DNA from 2 places in the Hydrogenophaga aquatica genome. Region 1 is predicted to be linked to the other one. Evidence: predicted binding sites of a transcription regulator. Region 1 holds the regulator's gene; the other holds the start of a gene.
The links. The regulator FNR, encoded in region 1, switches genes on or off when oxygen is low (the NO sensors DNR and NnrR bind a similar motif). The targets are predictions, from matches to a motif close to TTGATNNNNATCAA.
Positions count from the first base shown of each region.

Region 1 (10,296 bases):
GTCTGCCCGCATGCGGCTTGATCAGTCTTCGCTCTCCCTTGAAAAATTTGGCAAGAAGTGGTTGAAGCACTTCCTGTGGGTCGCGTTTGGCCTGTGGACGGGCCTCACTTTCGTCGGTTACTTCACACCTATCCGCGAACTGGGCGCTGCGGTGATGTCCTGGGACCTTGGCCCCTGGCAGACGTTCTGGATCTTCTTCTACGGCTTTGCCACGTACGGCAACGCGGGCTTCATGCGCGAGCAGGTCTGCAAGTACATGTGCCCTTACGCACGCTTCCAGAGCGCCATGTTCGACAAGGACACCATGATCGTCACCTACGACGAGAAACGTGGTGAGCCTCGTGGCGCGCGCTCCAAGAAGGCTGACCCAGCCTCGCTGGGCTTGGGTGCGTGTGTCGACTGCACACTTTGCGTGCAGGTGTGCCCCACGGGCATCGACATCCGCAAGGGCCTGCAGTACGAGTGCATCGGCTGCGGCGCCTGCATCGACGTCTGCGACGACGTCATGGACAAGATGTCCTATCCCCGCGGTCTGATCAAGTACTCGACCCAGAACGGCATGACGAACAACTGGTCCCGTGCCCAGATGATCAGGCGTGGCCTGCGGCCCCGCGTGCTGGTGTATTCGGGCATCCTGCTTGCCATCTGCGTCGCCCTGGGTGTCAGCCTGTTCCTGCGCACCCCGCTCAAGGTGGACGTGATCCGTGACCGGGGAGCTCTGGCGCGCATGGTCGAGCAGGGCCGCATCGAAAACGTTTTCCGCCTGCAGGTGATGAACGCCACCGAGGCAAAGCAGCATTACGACATCTCGGTCTCGGGTTTGCCCGGGATAACCATCGCGTCCGAACCTTCTGTTGAAGTGTTGCCCACCGAAGTCCGTTCTGTTGCAGTGCGTGTACAGGTGCCGCCTAACAGCTCGGAGCCCGGTTCACACCCTATCCAGTTCGAGATCAAGGCCGCTGGTGACAGCGCCATCCAGGTCAAGGAAAAATCGGTTTTCCTGATCCCTCGCTAACCGCACATACGCCTGAAAGCCCCGTGTCATGAGTACCGCAGCCCCCGCCCCCACGGCATCTCCCGCGCCAGCCCGTTCGGGCCGCCCCTGGTACAAGGAGCCTTACGTCTGGATGGTGCTGGGTGGGCCCTTGCTGGTCGTTGTGGCGGGCATTTACACGGTCGTGCTCGCCGTGCGGCATCCCGATCCGGTGCTGCAGCGCAAGCCGCAAGTTCAGGTTGACGAAGCCGCCCTGCAGCGGCTCTCGCCAGAGGAACGTACCGCGGCCGAGCTCAGCGTGATGCCCGCGGGCAAGGCTCGAAACCACGTGGTTTCGCCTACACTACCCAAAGACGAATAATGCCTGCCGACGTTGGACAGGCACACAAGAGGAGACCGATGATGCTTGCTCAACGATTGATGTGGATCGCGTGGCCTGCCTTCCTGGTGGCAGGGGTGATCGAGATGGTGGTCTTTGCACTGGTCGATCCCAGTGAGCTGCATTGGGGCGGACAGCCGCTCGAGCTATCACGCCAGGCAACCTATACCGTTGCCTTCTTTTTCTTCTGGGCCATGACCTTTGCGTCCAGCGCCCTCACCACCTTGCTGTCGCAGTCGCCCTTCGAGGTCAACCGCTGCCCGGTTGAACCAGACGAACGGCCCAAGGATTGCGCCAGGAACTGCTGCTGAGCCTCAGATTTCCTGTTGCTGCTGGGCGTTGACGATGCTGCTCAGCGCCTGCGTGTCCTTGATGTGGACGTAGCGCTGTTTCACCTCGATGATGCCTTCGTCCATGAATTTCGAGAACGTCCGGCTCACCGTTTCCAGCTTCATGCCCAGATAGCTCCCGATCTCCTCGCGGGTCATCCGCAGGATCAGCTCGGACTGAGAGAACCCCCTGGCATGGAGGCGCTGAACAAGGTTGAGCAGGAACGCGGCCAGCCGTTCCTCTGCGCGCATGCTGCCCAGCAGCAGCATCACGCCATGATCCCGCACGATCTCGCGGCTCATGATCTTGTGCACATGGTGCTGCAAGGTGCTGAACTCCCGGGACAATTGTTCGAGCTTGTCGAACGGCAGGACACAGACCTCGGCATCCTCCAGGGCAATCGCGTCGCAGGAATGCTTGTCGTTGACGATGCCGTCGAGCCCGATGATCTCGCCCGTCATCTGGAAGCCCGTCACCTGGTCACGGCCGTCCGCGGTGGTGATGCTGGTCTTGAAGAAGCCAGACCGCACGGCGTAAAGCGATGTGAAGCTGTCGCCCACGTTGAAGAGCGACGAGCCCCGCTTGACGCGGCGCCGGGTCGAGATGACGGTGTCGAGCTTGTCCATCTCGCTGGCGTTCAGTCCCATGGGCAGGCACAACTCCCGAAGGTTGCAGCTGGAACAGGCGACTTTGATGCTTTGGATATCCATAAGTAAAGGCTGGTGCAGGCGTGAGCTTAACCCATAGCTCTCACAGGTGCGAAATTCTGCCCGCCCTGTGGGGAATCTTTGACTCACGTCAATGGCAAGACTCAGCCCATGCGGCACAGTTCAACAAAATCTGGAGATATTGCCTGTGAACCATGTGATCGACGAGCAACTGCTGCAACGGTTTGACGTGCCGGGGCCGCGTTACACCTCGTACCCGACGGCCGACCGCTTCGTGGAGGCGTTCACCGAGAAAGACTATGTGCAGGCGCTGGAGCAGCGCCGCGCCGGTTCTCTGGCTCTGCCTCTGTCACTGTACGTCCACATTCCTTTTTGCGAGTCTCTCTGCTATTACTGCGCCTGCAACAAGGTGATCACCAAGCATCACAGCAAGGCGGCGGAGTACCTGCGCTACCTTTCGCGCGAGCTGGAGTTGCAGGTTGAGCACTTCGGCCGGGGACACAGCGTGTCGCAGTTGCACCTGGGCGGCGGTACCCCAACGTTCCTCAGCGACGACGAACTGTCTGACCTGCTGGCCATGGTTCGCAGACATTTCAATCTCGTGCCCGGCGGTGAGTACTCGGTCGAGGTGGACCCCCGGACGGTGACCGTGCAGCGCCTGGAGCACCTGCACCGCCTGGGCTTCAACCGCCTCAGCTTCGGTGTGCAGGATTTCGATCCCACGGTGCAGAAAGCCGTTCACCGGGTGCAGCCGGCAGAGCAGGTGTTCGCGCTGGTCGAGGCAGCGCGCCTCATCGGTTTTGAATCCGTCAACGTCGATCTGATCTACGGCCTGCCCCTGCAGACGCCGGAGTCGTTCCGGCACACGCTGGAGCAGGTCAAGGCGTTGCGGCCCGAGCGCATTGCGCTCTACGCATATGCCCACCTGCCTGCGCGTTTCAAACCTCAGCGCCGCATCCTGACGGCGGAGCTGCCGAGCCCGGCCGAGAAGCTGTCCATGCTGTCCATCTCGTTGGACATGTTCAGCGAGGCCGGGTACGTGTACGTGGGTATGGACCATTTTGCCCTGCCGGACGATGCCCTGGCCGTGGCCAAACGTCAGGGGCGCCTGCACCGCAATTTTCAAGGGTACAGCACGCAGCCTGACTGCGACCTGATCGCGCTGGGCGTCTCGGCCATCGGCCGCATCGGCGCCACCTACAGCCAGAATGCCAAGACGCTGGAGGAGTATTACGACGCGCTCGATCAGGGCCGCCTGCCCATCGTGCGCGGTCTGGCGCTCAACCGTGACGATGCGCTGCGCCGCAGTGTCATCATGGCCATCATGTGCCAGGGGGCGGTCGACTTCGAGTCCATCAACCTGGGCCATCTGGTCGATTTTCGAACCTACTTTGCCCGCGAGCTGGAGCGCCTGCAGCCCATGCAGGAATGGGGTCTGGTCCAGATCAACGCCGACAGCATCGAGGTGACGGCAGCGGGCTGGTACCTGGTGCGTGCCATTGCGATGGTGTTCGACAAATACCTGCAGGTGGATCAGGACCGCGCGAGGTTTTCCAAGATCATCTGAACGCAGGTCCGGCCGCGCTGCTACAGTTCCCGCATGCTCAGTTCCATGACAGTGTCGGCCCTCATGATGGGCCTGGTCGGCGGCCCGCACTGCGTGGCCATGTGCGGGGCGGCCTGCGCAGGCATTGCACGCGCTGCCGAGCCGCGCGGCACCCTGGCCCTGTGGAAGTTCCAGTTCTCGCGGTTGCTGGGCTACAGCCTGATGGGGGCGTTGGCGGGTGGAACCGTGCAGGGCCTGGGCTGGATGGGCCAGCAGACCGCAGTGCTGCGCCCGTTGTGGACCATGATGCACGTGGCGGCTCTCCTTCTCGGGCTGGTTCTGCTGTGGCAGGCCCGTCAACCCGCTTTCATCGACGACTGGGGGCAGCGGCTCTGGCGCAAGGCCAGGCCGGTGATGGCAGGCCTGGGGGGCAAGGCGCCTGTCGTGCTGGGCGTGGGATGGGCGCTCATGCCTTGCGGGCTGCTCTATTCGGCTTTGCTGGTGGCTTCGCTGTCGGCCTCTGCGTTCGACGGCGCCTTGATCATGGCCGCCTTCGCCTCGGGGACCATGGTGTCGCTGGTGGCTGGCCCGTGGCTGCTGCTCCGCGTCAAGAACGCCCGCTCGGGCGGTTGGGGCATACGGCTTGCCGGGCTCGCCCTGGCCTTGACGTCGGGTTGGGCCTTGTGGATGGGTATCACGCAGCCCACCGGGCTCTGGTGCGCCTGACGTCTCGTCGCCTTGGGATGGTCCGGCGGCAGATCAGTGGTGCGCCGAGCCGGTACGCGAGGGCAGGGTAGCGATCAACAGGCCAGCCAGGGCAATGGCAAATGCCGTCAGTTGCATGGGTGTGAGCCGTTCCCCCATGAACAGCACGCCGATGGCCGCGGCGCTCACCGGCAGCATCACCGTGAAAACCCCTGCCTGGCTGGCGCTCACGCGTTTGAGCCCGGTCATCCACAGCCACACTGTCCAGACACTGGCTGCCAGGGCATAGAACGCCAGCAGTGTCCACAGTGAGAGCGTCATCTGGCTGAAATCGTAGGACCATGCGGTCCACAGGCCCAGCGGGGTGACAAGGGCCAACCCCCACAGGTTGATGATGGCAGAGATGCGTCTGGGACCCAGGCCCTGGGTGAGCTTCTTGCCAATCACCACGTATGAGGCCTCGCACACCACGGCCGCAAACACCAGCAGATTGCCCCACAGGGCAAGGGGCATGCCCAGGAAGCTGCCGGTGGTGCCTGTTGTCGTGCTGGACTTTTCCATGGAGAACAGGCCGATGCCCAATGCGGCAAGGCCAATGGCGGCCAGGTTGCGGCCGCTGAGCCGTTCGCGCAGGAACAGCCAGCTCAACACGGCGACCACCGCAGGAATCGACGACATGACCACGCCTGCGGCGGTGGCAGTGGTCAGGCTCACACCGTACAGCATGCAGATGGAAAACAGGAAGTTGCCCAGGAAGGACTCCAGGAACAGGAGTCCTCGGGTGCGTGCCGACAGGGGAGGCTCATCGGCCGGCTTCACCACCCATGTGGCCATGGCCAGGGCACCAATGCCAAAGCGCAGCCAGGCGAGCAGGAACACCGGCAGCACGGCGACCAGCGGCTTGGACAGTGCGACATAGCTTCCAACGAGTGACATGCTCAGGGCAAGGCATGCGTAGGCCAGCCAGGGGGTGGGGTGCAACATGGTGAGGAACGTGTGACAGCGGTGGTGTGGCCCCCGATCATGCACCAAGGGCGAGAGGTGTCACCTATCAGGTGCATGCCTGATGGCGAGGGCGCATTTTCATACAGACGCAAACATTTTTGTATTATGAAATCAAAGGATGTTGCGCCGCCGCAAAATTTCTCAATATGAAGAATGAGTTTTCACATTGAAAAAACAGTTTGTTAAGTAATTGATTTTTAATAAAAAAATAAATGTCTTCTATAAGACATAAGATTCACATCAAGTCTTATAGAAGACTTAAACTTTCTCCAACGGCACTGCACTTGCATGTAATCAACAAGGCAACTGCCACCCGGTGTCTCAACCTAAGCCAAGGAGTGTTTCCATGCCTCAATCCATCACCCAGCAACTGAGCCGTCAGCAACAGATCGAAGCCCTGGAAAAAGACTGGGCCAACAATCCCCGCTGGAAAGGCATCAAGCGCGGTTACACCGCCGCAGACGTGGTTCGTCTGCGCGGCAGTCTGCAGCCCGAGTACACCCTGGCCCAGCGCGGTGCCGAAAAGCTGTGGGACAAGATCAACGGCGGTGCCAAGAAGGGCTATGTGAACGCCTTCGGCGCCATCAGCGCTGGCCAGGCCATGCAGCAGGCCAAGGCTGGTCTGGAAGCTGTTTACCTCTCCGGCTGGCAGGTGGCTGCCGACGGCAACACCTCCGAAACCATGTACCCCGACCAGTCGCTGTACGCCTACGACTCGGTGCCTACCATGGTTCGCCGCATCAACAACACCTTCAAACGCGCCGACGAAATCCAGTGGGGCCGTGGCATCGAGCCGGGCTCTCCCGAGTTCATCGACTACTTCCTGCCCATCGTGGCTGATGCAGAAGCCGGTTTCGGCGGCGTGCTCAACGCCTTCGAACTGATGAAGAACATGATTGCTGCCGGCGCGGCAGGCGTGCACTTCGAAGACCAGCTGGCTGCCGTGAAGAAGTGCGGTCACATGGGCGGCAAGGTGCTGGTGCCCACCCAGGAAGCCATCGAGAAGCTGATCGCCGCTCGTTTCGCTGCCGACACCATGGGTGTGCCCACCATCATCCTGGCTCGTACCGACGCCGAGGCAGCCAACCTGATCACGTCTGACCACGACGCCAACGACAAGCCTTTCCTGACTGGCGAGCGCACGCAAGAAGGCTTCTACCGTGTGAAGAACGGTCTGGAGCAGGCCATCAGCCGTGGCGTGGCCTACGCGCCCTACGCCGACCTGGTGTGGTGCGAAACCGGCGTGCCTGACATCGGCTTCGCCCGTGAGTTCGCCCAGGCCGTGCACGCCGCTTGCCCGGGCAAGCTGCTGTCCTACAACTGCTCGCCGTCCTTCAACTGGAAGAAGAACCTCAACGACAGCCAGATCGCTTCCTTCCAGGAAGAGCTGTCTGCGCTGGGCTACAAGTACCAGTTCATCACGCTGGCCGGTATCCACATCAACTGGTTCAACACCTTCCAGTTTGCTCACGCTTACGCTCGCGGCGAAGGCATGAAGCACTATGTGAACATGGTGCAAGAGCCCGAGTTCGCAGCGCGTGAGAAGGGCTACACCTTCGTGTCGCACCAGCAGGAAGTGGGCGCGGGTTACTTCGACGACGTGACCACGGTTATCCAAGGCGGTTCTTCCAGCGTGAAAGCCCTGACCGGCTCCACCGAAGAAGAGCAGTTCCACTGATCCGCAAGCCCCTCAACGGGGGCGAGGAGACGAGAGCCCGGGCGATCCCCGGGCTTTTTTTGTGGGAAAATGCCCACTTTCTGATCAACAAGAGCGAGAAAGGCACACCGGTTATGACACCGCGAACTACCCCGGAGGTTGTCACTGCCCATTGATGGGCGGCAGTTCGCGCCTGCACGGTATCTTTTCACTCTCACAGCGCGGCCCCGAGCCGCGTTTTTGTTTTCTGGACTTCCCATGCTGAACATCACGCTCCCAGACGGCTCGCAACGTCAGTTTCCAGGCCCGGTCACGGTGGCCGAGGTGGCTGCTTCCATTGGTTCCGGCCTGGCCAAGGCCGCGCTGGCAGGCAAGGTGGACGGCAGGCTGGTCGATACGTCCTTCCGCATCGAAGCCGATGCCGCCCTCGCCATCGTTACCGCCAAGGACGCCGACGGGCTGGAGGTGATCCGCCACTCCACCGCGCACCTGCTGGCCTATGCTGTCAAGGAGCTGTTCCCCGAGGCCCAGGTAACCATCGGTCCGGTGATCGACAACGGCTTCTACTACGACTTTTCGTACAAGCGCCCCTTCACCCCCGAAGACCTGGCCGCCATCGAAAAGAAGATGACCGAGCTGGCCAACAAGGACGAGCCGGTGGTGCGCCGCGTGCTGCCGCGCGATGAGGCTGTTGCTTACTTCAAGGGACTGGGTGAGCACTACAAGGCCGAGATCATTGCCAGCATACCCACGAACGAAGAGGTGAGCCTCTACCGCGAGGGCAGCTTTGAAGACCTGTGCCGCGGCCCGCACGTGCCCAGCACCGGCAAACTCAAGCACTTCAAGCTCATGAAGGTGGCGGGAGCCTACTGGCGCGGTGACCACCGCAACGAGATGCTGCAACGCATCTACGGCACGGCATGGACCTCCAAGGACGAGCTGCAGCAGTACCTGACCCTGTTGGAGGAAGCCGAGAAGCGCGACCACCGAAAGCTGGGCCGGGAGCTGGACCTGTTCCACATCGATGAGCATTCGCCCGGCACGGTGTTCTGGCACCCCAAGGGCTGGACGGTGTGGCAGGAAGTGGAGCAGTACATGCGCCGCGTGTACCGCGACAACGGCTACCTGGAGGTCAAGGGCCCGCAGATCCTGGACAAGACCCTGTGGGAGAAAACCGGCCACTGGGACAAGTACCGGGACAACATGTTCACCACCGAGTCGGAAAAGCGCGACTACGCGCTCAAGCCGATGAACTGCCCGGGCCATATCCTGATCTTCAAGCAGGGTGTGAAGAGCTACCGTGACCTGCCGCTGCGCTACGGCGAGTTCGGCCAGTGCCATCGCAACGAGCCCACGGGAGGTTTGCACGGCATCATGCGTGTGCGGGGCTTCACGCAGGACGACGGCCACATCTTCTGCACGGAAGACATGATCCAGGTTGAAGTGGCGGCCTTCACTGCGCTGCTCAAGAAGGTCTACAAGGACTTTGGGTTCACCGACATCCTCTACAAGCTGTCCACGCGCCCTGAAAAGCGCATTGGCACCGAGGAAAGCTGGGACAAGGCCGAGGCGGCTCTGGCCGAGGGCCTGAAGGCCGCTGGCTGCGACTTCGAGTACCTGCCGGGCGAGGGGGCTTTCTACGGTCCCAAGATCGAATACACGCTCAAGGACGCGCTGGGCCGCCAGTGGCAATGCGGCACCATCCAGGTGGACCCGAACCTGCCGGAGCGCCTGGACGCCGAGTTCGTGGGGGAGGATGGCATGCGCCACCGCCCCGTCCTGTTGCACCGCGCCATCGTCGGCAGCCTGGAGCGTTTCATCGGCATTTTGATCGAGCAGCATGCTGGCGCCCTGCCCACGTGGCTGGCCCCGGTGCAGGTGGCGGTGCTCAACATCACCGACGCGCAGGCAGATTACTGTCGTGAAATTGCCAAAACACTGGAGAATCAAGGGCTTAGGGTGGCGCTTGATCTGCGCAACGAGAAAATAACGTATAAAATACGGGAGCACTCGCTGCAGAAGCTGCCTTACATCCTCGTGGTAGGTGACAAAGAAAAGGCCGCCGGGGCGGTTGCCGTGCGCGCGCGCGGCAACAAGGACCTGGGGGTTTTGTCCCTGGAGGAGTTCGCCCAACGCATCCGCTCCGACATCGAAGCCAAGGCCTGAGGCCTGGGTTTCCTGTTCTGTGGTGCCTCGGGTGTCAGGCAGTGGGCAGCGATTTTGCTGCCCTGCAGCTTTTTGAACAAAGGATTTCACCATCGCTACCAACCCCAACTTCCGCGACCGCCGTCAACGCGAGGAACGCGCCCACCGCCTGAACCGCGAAATCAACGCTCCCGAGGTTCGCCTTACGGGGCCCGAAGGCGAAGCCATTGGTGTCGTGAGTCTCCAGGAAGCGCTGCGCATGGCGGGTGACCTGGACGTGGATCTGGTGGAAATTGCCGCGATGGCGAAGCCGCCGGTCTGCCGCCTCATCGATTACGGCAAGTTCAAGTACGCGGAGCAGAAGAAGGCAGCGGAGGCGAAAGCCAAGCAGAAGGTCATCGAGGTCAAGGAAATCAAGTTCCGCCCCGGTACCGACGAAGGTGACTACAACATCAAGATGCGCAACGTGCGCCGCTTCCTGGAAGACGGCGACAAGTGCAAGATCACCCTGCGTTTCCGTGGTCGCGAGATCACGCACCAGGAACTGGGTCTGGCGCTGTTGAACCGCATTCGCGATGAACTCGGCGATTCGATCGTGGTGGAGCAGTTCCCCAAGCTCGAAGGCCGCCAGATGATCATGATGATCGCACCCGGCCGCAAGAAGGCGGGCGGTGCAGGCAAACCGGCGCAGGAAGCTGCTCCGGTGGCCACCCCGGCAGAGTAATCCGCCGGTGCAAGAAACGGGTCCGTGGCGGGTTGGTCGCCTGCGGCGGGTCCGGGAAGCGCACTCCACAGGGTGCCTTTCCAAGCGGCGGTTCCTTGAACCAGCCGCACAACCCAAGTGGCTCGGGGCCAACAAGACCGCGA
Region 1 covers NZ_BAAGVK010000027.1:34,958-45,253, forward strand. The annotation lists gene ccoG (cytochrome c oxidase accessory protein CcoG) at 1-1,015, shown strand, start outside; gene ACYVHH_RS17575 (nitrogen fixation protein FixH) at 1,044-1,355, shown strand; gene ACYVHH_RS17580 (hypothetical protein) at 1,397-1,684, shown strand; gene fnr (fumarate/nitrate reduction transcriptional regulator Fnr) at 1,688-2,413, opposite strand; gene hemN (oxygen-independent coproporphyrinogen III oxidase) at 2,559-3,938, shown strand; gene ACYVHH_RS17595 (sulfite exporter TauE/SafE family protein) at 3,984-4,643, shown strand; gene ACYVHH_RS17600 (DMT family transporter) at 4,677-5,606, opposite strand; gene aceA (isocitrate lyase) at 5,974-7,305, shown strand; gene thrS (threonine--tRNA ligase) at 7,543-9,450, shown strand; gene infC (translation initiation factor IF-3) at 9,542-10,153, shown strand.

Region 2 (10,296 bases), on a different contig from region 1:
GAACAGGTTCACGATCACCTGTGCGCCCCAGTAGGACATCTGGCCCCAGGGCAGCAGGTAGCCCATGAAGGCCTCGGCCATCAGCACCAGGAAGATGGCGCAGCCGAAGATCCAGACCAGTTCACGCGGCTTGCGGTAGGAACCGTAGATCAGGCCGCGGAACATGTGCAGGTACACCACCACGAAGAAGGCGGAAGCACCCGTGGAGTGCATGTAGCGGATCAGCCAGCCCCACGGCACGTCGCGCATGATGTATTCGACGCTGGCGAACGCCACCGGCACACCCGCGCTGTTGAGCGAGGCGTCGGGCTTGTAGTGCATCACCAGGAAGATGCCGGTGACGATCTGGATCACCAGCACCAGCAGGGCCAGCGAGCCGAAGATGTACCAGAAGTTGAAGTTCTTGGGCGCGTAGTACTCCGACATGTGAACGCGGTAAGCGTCAAATGCCGTCGGGAAGCGGTTCTCGAACCAGTTGGTGAGCTTGGCGCCGGCCGTGGCGTTCGGCGGGAGTTCTTTGAATTCTGCAGCCATGTTGTTCCTCGGCAGTGTTCTGGTCAGGCCTTGGGTTCTTCACCGATCAGCACCACCGTGTCAGACAGGTAGTAGTGCGGCGGGACTTCCAGGTTGTCCGGGGCGGGCTTGTTCTTGAACACGCGGCCAGCCACGTCGAAGGTGGAACCGTGACAGGGGCACAGGAAACCACCCGGCCAGTTGTCGGGCAAAGAAGGCTGCGCGCCCGGCTGAAGCTTGTCCACGGGGGAGCAACCCAGGTGCGAACAGATACCGACGCCGATGAAGTATTCCGGCTTGATGGAACGGTGGCGGTTCTTGGCGTAGGCAGGCGTCGGGTAGGCCTTGCGGTCCGAGTTGGGATCTGCCAGATCGCCCTCGATTTTTTCCAGGCTGGCCAGCTGGTCCTGCGTGCGGCGCATGATCCACACGGGCTTGCCGCGCCACTCCACCACTACCTTTTCGCCCGGCTGCAGAGCGGAAACGTCAACTTCCACTGCCGCACCAGCGGCCTTGGCGCGCTCGGACGGCTGGAAGGAACTGACGAAAGGTACGGCTACAGCGGCTGCTCCCACGCCGCCCATGGCGCACGAGGTGATCAGCCAGGTTCGGCGGCCGTTGTCTACGGTTGCTTCGCTCATGGGGATCTTTCAATGACTTGGCTAGACATTTGCACGCCCTGCAGGTGCACCATGTGCCACCGAGGGTCAACCCGAATTGTAGCGGAGCGTAACCACCCGTTCTTCGCCCCCCTCAAGAACGCAGCGCAGCCTCGATCGCGGAAATGAGGCTGGAGGGATCGGCGCGCCCGGTGCCAGCCAGGTCGAACGCGGTGCCGTGGTCGGGGCTGGTGCGCACGAAAGGCAACCCGAGCGTGGTGTTCACGCCGTGCTCGAGGCCCAAATACTTCACCGGGATCAGCCCCTGGTCGTGGTACATCGCGAGCACCACGTCGAACTCGCCCCGGCGTGCCCGCATGAAAACCGTGTCTGGCGCGTGCGGTCCGGTGGCGTCTATCCCTTCGGCCCGCGCATCTTCGACGGCGGGAGCGATCTCATCGATCTCTTCCCGGCCAAACAGGCCACCCTCGCCAGCGTGCGGATTCACCCCCGCCACGGCGATCCGGAGTGCACTGCCCGGCCGCCAGAGGTGCCGATGCGTGATGCGCAGCGTCTGGAGCACGTTCGCGCGGGTGACGGCGGCCAGCGCGTCCCGCAAGGAGACGTGAATGCTCACCAACACCGTTCGCAGTTCGTCGTTGGACAGCATCATGCGAACCGGAAGGTCGGCGGGCTGACAGCCCAGATGCTGCGCCGCCAGCGCCTGCAGGTACTCGGTATGGCCCGGATGGTTCACGCCAGCAGCGGCCAGCGCTTCCTTGTGGATTGGCGCGGTGACGACTGCGCTGACCTCCCCCCGCAAGGCCGCACGCGCGGCCTGCTCGATGGCCTGGGCAGCGGCAGCACCCGCCTCTGCCGAAATCCGGCCCCATGGCACGGGATGCGGCAGGGCCATGGCAGGCCACACGGGCAGGCAGCGTTCCGGCAGGTGTTCGTTGCCGGACGGCCCGTCCACGACGGCGACTGGCAGACTGCCCCCCGTCACGGCCGCCGCGCGGCGCAAGGTGGCGACATCACCAAAAACTACGCATTCGCGAGCCCATTGCGGCTTGCGGCGGAACACCTCGGCGATGATTTCCGGGCCGATCCCTGCCGGGTCACCCATGGTGATGGCGACCGGCGCCTGGCGTTGGGTAGCGGGCTTCATGCTGGATTCTCGATGTCCACGAACTCGTGCTCCAGGCCCAGGCGGGCCGCGACACAAGCCGCCACTGCCGGCGCCCCGTATCTTTCGGTCGCATGGTGGCCGCAGGCCATGAAGGCGACACCGCATTCCCTGGCATAGTGCGCCTGCGGCTCGGATATCTCGCCTGTGATGAAGAGGTCCACGCCAGCCGCGATGGCGGCCTCGAAGTACCCGTGCGCACCACCCGAGCACCAACCGACACGCCGTATCGGACGGGCAGAGGTGTCGAGCAAGGTCACCTGCCGCCCCAGCACGTGCTGCGCGTGCGCGGCCAAGCCAGTCGCGGTGTCCACCGGCGACGTGCCGATGAATCCCAGGTCCTGTTCACCGAACCGCCCCCACCCGCCTTCCAGCGGCGACATGCCCAGCTTCAGGCCCAGCTGCGCGTTGTTGCCGAGCTCCGCGTGGGCATCCAGGGGCAGGTGATAGGCGTAGAGGTTGATGTCGTGCTTCAGCAGCAGCGACAGACGCTGCTTCATCCAGCCGGTGACGCGGCCGTCCTGACCACGCCAGAACAATCCATGGTGCACGAAGATGGCATCGGCCCGCTTGGCAATGGCGGCTTCGATCAGGGCACGGCTGGCAGTCACCCCACTGACGACCCGGGTCACCTGGGCACGCCCTTCCACTTGCAGGCCATTTGGGCCATAGTCCTTGAAGCGTGAGGGCTCCAGCAGTTCGTCGAAAGCGCTCAGCACCTCCTCACGGGAACGTGCAGGGGAAACGGTGTCGTGCGGATTGCGGGTTGCGGTCGTCATGACCGCCAAGCATACCCCTTGACGGCCAACGCATCAGGCGGAGGGATTGTTCCTCTCCGACTCCTCCATCTTGCGCGTGAAGAAGCGCAAGAACCACCAGGCCATGAAAATGATGAACAGGAGCACTCCCAGGCTCAACAGACCGTAATCAGTGGAAAAAAGGTCCACAATTGCTTTCATTCCATACTCCGGACGTGGTTATAGTGTCCCGATTTCAACCAAGTTCACAGGCTGTGGGGTTGATCCACGTCAAGAGCCCAGCACAATACTTTTACCAATTTTCATGAAGCGTTACTGGCTGTTGTTCTCCCAGGTCGTCACGGTGCTGCTGGCGGCCTATTTCGTCGTAGCCACGCTCAAACCCCAGTGGCTGCAGCGCAAGCCCACACTCGCGTCGATCGTGCCTGTCTTCGAATCGGGCAACGTGGAACGCGACCCCGCCGTGGCGTCCAGCAGCTACAGCGGCGCGGCCAAGGCCGCGGCGCCTGCGGTCGTCAGCATTTCAACCAGCAAGGCGGCCAGCAACCTGCCCAGCGATCCATGGTTCCGCTACTTCTTCGGCGACCAGCCCAACAACCAGCCGCAGTCCGGTCTGGGTTCGGGCGTCATCGTCAGCCCCGAGGGCTACATCCTCACCAACAACCACGTGGTCGAAGAGGCGGATGAAATCGAGGTCCAGCTCAGCGATGGCCGGCGCGCCGGTGCCCGGATCATCGGCACCGACCCGGAAACCGATCTGGCAATCCTCAAGATTGAACTCACCGGGCTACCCGTCATCCTGCTGGGCAACTCCGACCTGCTGGAGGTTGGCGATGTGGTGCTGGCCATCGGCAACCCCTTCGGTGTCGGGCAGACCGTGACCAGCGGCATCGTCAGTGCCCTGGGCCGCACGCAGCTGGGCATCAACACGTTCGAGAACTTCATCCAGACCGACGCCGCCATCAACCCGGGCAACTCCGGAGGCGCGCTGGTGGACGTGAACGGCCAGCTGATGGGGATCAACACCGCCATCTACTCCCGCTCAGGCGGGTCCATGGGGATCGGCTTCGCGATCCCGACCTCCACCGCCCGCAGCGTGATGGAGGCCATCGTGCGGGACGGCTCGGTCACTCGCGGCTGGATTGGTGTGGAACCGCAGGACCTGACGCCGGAACTGGCCCAGTATTTCGGCACGAACAACGCCGAAGGCGTGATCATCACAGGCGTTCTGCAGAACGGGCCGGCAGCCTCGGCGGGCATGCAGCCGGGCGATGTGATTTCCAGCGTGGCTGGCGCGCCCGTGCGCGATGTGGCTCAGCTGCTCAGCAAGGTGGCATCACTGACGCCGGGGCAGGCCGTTGACATCGATGTGCAGCGGCGTGGCCAGCGCGTTCGGCTGCAGGTCACGCCGGGGCGCCGCACACCGCCAAGGGCACAGCGTTAAGAAGCGTCGGACGCCTCGGCGTCCGGTGCACGGGTGGCCTTGGAAAACCAGCGGGAGCCCAGGATGCCCAGCTCATACAGCAGGCACATGGGAATCGCCAGCGCCAGCTGGGAAATGACGTCCGGCGGCGTCACCACGGCGGCAATGATGAACGCCACAACGACGAAATAGCCCCTGAAGGCTTTCAGCTTTTCGACAGTGACCATTTCGAAGCGCACCAGCAGCATCACGACGATCGGAACCTGGAAAGCCAGCCCGAAAGCGAGATACAACGAAAGGATGGCCTCGACATAGGACGCGATGTCGGGCGTGGCGTTGACGCTCTCGGGCGTGAAGCCCTGGATGAAGCCGAACATCTTGTCCAGCACGAAGAATTGCACGAAGGCGATGCCCATGTAGGCCAGCAGGCTGCCCAGGACGATCAGGGGCAGGGCAAAACGCTTCTCGTGGCTGTAGAGCCCGGGGGCCACGAAGGCCCAGATCTGGTAGATGAGCCAGGGCAGCGCCAGCAGGACGGCCGTCATCATCAGTACCTTGAGCGGCACGAAGAACGGCGTGAAGACCCCCACGGCAATGAGCTTGACGTCAGGCGGCATGTGGGCCCGGATGGGTACTGCAATCAGGTCGATCAGGCCGCTCGGACCCGGCCAGATGGCCAGCAGGATCATGCAGACGACGATACCGGCGATGCAATAGATCAGCCGGTCACGCAGCTCGATCAGGTGCTGCACGAACGGCTGCTCGGTACCGGCGAGCTCGTCGGTCTTGTCTTGGGGTTCTGACATGAAAGGGACTTACATCGATTTGATCTTCGGGCGGAAGCGCGCCACGCGGGCGGCCCCGGAAAGCGCGCGGCTGCGCACGCCGGTTCGGGCCTTGAACCATTGCGGCACGGCCTTCTGCTTCAGCCTGAAGTTCTTCTTCGGATGCCTGTATTCAGGGTACACAGGCGAGCCGATGGAGTAGGCATCGCTGGGGTTGAATGCATCGGAGGCACTGCTGTCCAGGCCCGCCGTGGCCTCCGACCAGGATTTTTCGAAATCCGTGGTCGTCTCATGGATGGAGGATTCCACATTGCGTGCGGCAGACTCCACCGTGTCCTTCATCTTCTTGAGCTCTTCGAGCTCGATGGAACGGTTGACCTCTGCCTTGACGTCCGCAACGTAGCGCTGGGCCTTGCCCAGCAACGCGCCGACCGTTCGAGCCACGCGCGGCAGTTTCTCCGGCCCGATGACGACCAGCGCCACTGCGCCGATCAGGGCCAGTTTGGAAATGCCCAAGTCAATCATGCACAGCTCTCAAAGATAAGCCAACCGGTGGCGGGACGAAGCCCCGCGCAAAGATCGTGAACCAGGATCAGCCCTTGGTTTTTGCTTCGACGTCGATGGTGGTCTTTTCGGCGGGTGCCTTGTCCTGGGTGACCTGTGCGGCCGGCTTGTCTGCAGCGTCGCTGCCACCTTCCTTCATGCCATCCTTGAAGCCCTTGACGGCACCACCCAGATCAGACCCGATGTTCTTCAGTTTCTTCGTGCCAAACACCAGCACGACGATCAGCAGAACGATCAGCCAATGCCAAACAGAAAAAGTTCCCATGTCACACACTCCATTGCCTGGGGCAACCCACCCCAGTATTGCTTTCGATTCTACGCCGTGCAGGCAGTTCACCCACGGCAGCAGGCCATTGTCCCAAATATCTGTGGCCGCAACGCGATTTCAAGCCAGGGTGAACCCTTGACTGCGCAAACTCATCCCCGTGCCCAGGGCCGGGGCCCACCTATCACGTGGATGTGCAGGTGATGCACTTCCTGACCGCCTTCCACACCGGTGTTTGCCACGATGCGGAAACCGCCGTCTGGATACGGATTGCACCCCTGCTCGATGGCGAGCCGGGGGGCCAGAACCATCATGCGGCCCATCAGGCGTTCGTGCTCCGCACCCAGCTGCGCCATGGACGGAATGTGCATCTTCGGAATCAACAGGAAATGCACCGGCGCCCAGGGATGGATGTCGTGAAAGGCGTAGAGGTCATCGTCCTCGTAGACCTTGCTTGAGGGGATCTGGCCAGAAACGATTTTGCAGAAAATGCAATTCGGGTCGTGAGTCATTCAGCAAACTCCATGGGTTGGCCCGCGTTCATGCGGACCATGCCTTTGACGATACGGTAGAAAAACCAGGCCGAGATGCAGAACCAGGCAATCCACCCAGGAACAAAGAACAGAAACCAGAGAGGGAGCGTCACCAGGTAGGCCAGAAAGGCGAACGCAACAGAGCGGATGCGCCAGCGGAAATGGCTGGCATGCCACGTGCCCTGCGCCTCGTCTTTTTTGACGAAATCGAGGATGAGCGCGACGATCAGGAGCGTCGGCCCCCACTGGCCGCCCGGAATCAACGCACCGACCGCCACAATCAGATGCAGCACGTAGCTGATGGTTCCGACGGTGTTGAGGCTGCGCAGGCGGTCGTCTTCCACGGTCTGGCTCCTTGCTCTGGACAGTGTTATTCGCCGGATTCGCGTGCCTTGGCTTTGCGCAGGGCTTTCTCTTCCAGGCCGCTCAGCCCCTCACGGCGGGCGAGTTCGGCCACCACGTCGGCAGGGCTCAGCCCGAAATGGGCCAGCGCGATCATGCTGTGGAACCACAGGTCGGCCACCTCACCCACCAGGGCCTGGGCCGTGCCCTGGCCGTGCTGCAGGTCCTTGGCGGCCATCATGGCCTCACCAGCCTCTTCGCCGATCTTCTTGAGAAAGGCGTCGGGCCCCTTGTGGAGCAGACGGGCCACGTAGCTTTTTTCGGGGTCACCGCCGTTCGCTGGCTTGCGGCTGTCGATGACGGCAGCCAGACGCAACAGTGTGTCGGTGGACGTGGGCAATTCGCCGGATGCACTCATGGCGGTCATTTGTAGATGGATTCGGGGTCTTTGAGCACCGGCTCGACCGCCTGCCAGTGGCCGCCCTGCGGGTCGGCCTCGAAGCGCTGGAAGAAGCAGCTGTGACGGCCCGTGTGGCAGGCAATGCCCGGTTCGTGGCCCAGCTGGGTGACCTTGAGCAGCACCACGTCGTTGTCGCAATCCAGGCGGATGTCATGCACCGTCTGGACGTGGCCGGACTCCTCGCCCTTGAACCAGAGCTTGCCGCGCGAACGGCTGAAGTACACCGCGCGCCCCAGTTCGGCGGTTTTTTGCAGCGCCTCGCGGTTCATCCATGCGAACATCAGCACGTCACCCGTGGCCTGCTCCTGTGCGATGACGGGCACCAGGCCCTGCGCGTCCCATTTGACTTCGTCGAGCCAGTTCATGTGTTGCCCTTTCACAGGCGCACCGGGATGCCGCGCTCGGCCATGCGCTGCTTGGCCTGGGCAATGGTGTATTCGCCGTAGTGGAAGATGCTGGCGGCCAGCACCGCATCCGCCCCGCCCTGCTGCACGCCGTCGGCCAGGTGGTCGAGGTTGCCCACGCCGCCCGAGGCGATGACGGGAATGTCGATGGCGTCGCTCACAGCGCGGGTGAGCGCCAGGTCGAAGCCCGCCTTGGTGCCGTCGCGGTCCATGCTGGTGAGCAGGATCTCACCGGCGCCATGTTCGGCCATCTGGCGCGCCCAGGCCACGGCATCGAGCCCCACATTCTTGCGGCCGCCGTGGCTGTACACGTCCCAGCCCGGCCCCAGTGGCTGGCCGTTGGCACCCAGGCGGTGCTCTTCCTCAGGCGTGCGGCGCTTGGCGTCGATGGCCACCACGATGCACTGGGAGCCGTACTTGGCCGATGCGTCCTTGATGACCTGCGGGTTGGCAATGGCCGCCGAGTTGAAGCTGGTCTTGTCGGCACCGGCGTTGAGCAGGCGGCGCACGTCATCCACAGTGCGCACGCCACCGCCCACGGTCAAGGGGATGAAGACCTGGGAGGCCACGGCCTCGATGATGTGCAGGATGAGGTCGCGCCCGTCGCTGGTGGCGGTGATGTCGAGGAAGGTGAGTTCGTCGGCACCCTGTTCGTTGTAGCGCGCGGCGATCTCGACCGGGTCGCCTGCGTCGCGCAACTCCAGGAAGTTGACGCCCTTGACCACGCGGCCACCGGTCACGTCCAGGCAGGGGATGATGCGTTTGGCCAGCATGGAGCGTCAGTTCATCCGTTGAGTTCGTCGGCCAGCTGCTGTGCAGCCTCGAAGTCGAGGTCGCCGCTGTAGATGGAGCGGCCGCAGATCACACCTTCGACGCCTTCGTCCTCGACGGCGCAGAGCTTGCGGATGTCTTCCAAGTTGGACAGGCCACCCGAGGCGATGACGGGAATGGTCAGCGCCTGTGCGAGCTTGACGGTGGCCTCGATGTTGATGCCGCTGAGCATGCCGTCGCGGCCGATGTCGGTGTAGATGATGGATTCGACACCGTAGTCCTCGAACTTCTTGCCCAGGTCCGCCACTTCGTGGCCGGTGAGCTTGCTCCAGCCGTCGGTGGCCACCTTGCCGTCCTTGGCGTCCAGGCCCACGATGATGTGGCCTGGGAAGGCGGTGCAGGCGTCCTGCAGGAAGCCAGGGTTCTTGACGGCGGCGGTACCGATGATGACGTAACGCAGACCGGCGTCGAGGTAGCGCTCGATGGTGTCGAGGTCGCGGATGCCGCCACCAAGTTGCACGTCCACTTCGTCGCCGACTTCCTTGAGGATGCCGCGGATGGCCGCCTCGTTCTTCGGCTTGCCGGCGAAGGCGCCGTTGAGGTCCACCAGGTGCACCCGCCGCGCCCCTTTGTTGACCCAGTTGCGCGCCATGGCGGCGGGGTCTTCACCGAACACGGTGGATTGGTCCATGTCGCCTTGTTTGAGGCGCACGCATTGGCCGTCTTTCAAGTCAATGGCAGGAATGAGAAGCATGGCTTTGCAGGGGTTGTGACGCCAAGGCGTCAGGGGTTCCAGTGGAGAAAGTTGCGGTAGAGCGCCAGGCCCTGATCGGCGCTTTTTTCCGGGTGAAACTGGGTGGCGAAGATGTTGTCGCGGGCGATGGCGCACGAGAAACGCACGCCGTAATCGGTTTCACCGACGCTGTGTGCCGGGTTGGCAGGGCGGGCGTAGAAGCTGTGCACGAAGTAGTAGTAGCTGCCGTCGGGCACACCGGCCCAGACGGGATGCGCGGGGCCGCGCCCCAGCTCGTGGAACACCTGGTTCCAGCCCATCTGCGGGACCTTGTAGCGGCTGCCGTCGGGCTGGCGCTGGCCTTCCAGGCGAAAGCGCACAACTTCACCGGGGATCAACCCCAGACCAGCCGTGTCGCCCTCTTCGCTGTGGTCGAGCAGCATCTGCATGCCCACACACACGCCGAAGAGCGGCTTGTGGGCGGCGGCGTGCAGCACGGCCTCGCGCAGGCCGGAACGCTCCAGCTCGGCCATGCAGTCGGGCATGGCGCCCTGGCCGGGCAGCACCACGCGGTGCGCGTCCAGCACGGCCTGCGGCTCGGACGTGACAACCACATCCACGTGGTCCACAGCGGTGGCGGCGTGGATCACCGCCTGCGCCACGGAACGCAGATTGCCCATGCCGTAGTCGACCACGGCCACTGTCTGTCGGTTCATCGGGAAATGGGTTTCAGGCAAAAGCAGGTTCGAAACGGTGCAGCCAGGTTCACAGCGAGCCCTTGGTGGAGGGAATCACGTCGCCCAGGCGCGGGTCGCGCTCCAGGGCGGCACGCAGGGCGCGCGCGAAGGCCTTGAAGATGGTCTCGCACTGGTGGTGCGCATTCACGCCCTTGAGGTTGTCGATGTGCAGCGTCACACCAGCGTGGTTGACGAAACCCTGGAAGAACTCGAACACGAGCTG
Region 2 covers NZ_BAAGVK010000002.1:193,578-203,873, forward strand. The annotation lists gene ACYVHH_RS02005 (cytochrome b) at 1-534, opposite strand, end outside; gene petA (ubiquinol-cytochrome c reductase iron-sulfur subunit) at 558-1,154, opposite strand; gene pdxA (4-hydroxythreonine-4-phosphate dehydrogenase PdxA) at 1,267-2,280, opposite strand; gene ACYVHH_RS02020 (Nif3-like dinuclear metal center hexameric protein) at 2,277-3,077, opposite strand; gene ACYVHH_RS02025 (DUF3149 domain-containing protein) at 3,111-3,257, opposite strand; gene ACYVHH_RS02030 (S1C family serine protease) at 3,361-4,500, shown strand; gene tatC (twin-arginine translocase subunit TatC) at 4,497-5,285, opposite strand; gene tatB (Sec-independent protein translocase protein TatB) at 5,295-5,789, opposite strand; gene tatA (Sec-independent protein translocase subunit TatA) at 5,857-6,093, opposite strand; gene ACYVHH_RS02050 (histidine triad nucleotide-binding protein) at 6,246-6,605, opposite strand; gene ACYVHH_RS02055 (DUF4870 family protein) at 6,602-6,970, opposite strand; gene ACYVHH_RS02060 (phosphoribosyl-ATP diphosphatase) at 6,997-7,386, opposite strand; gene hisI (phosphoribosyl-AMP cyclohydrolase) at 7,392-7,793, opposite strand; gene hisF (imidazole glycerol phosphate synthase subunit HisF) at 7,805-8,605, opposite strand; gene hisA (1-(5-phosphoribosyl)-5-[(5-phosphoribosylamino)methylideneamino]imidazole-4-carboxamide isomerase) at 8,617-9,357, opposite strand; gene hisH (imidazole glycerol phosphate synthase subunit HisH) at 9,387-10,052, opposite strand; gene hisB (imidazoleglycerol-phosphate dehydratase HisB) at 10,102-10,296, opposite strand, start outside.
Region 2: a site for FNR is predicted at 3,317-3,330, ahead of ACYVHH_RS02025 (DUF3149 domain-containing protein). Genes of this name have one in related genera too.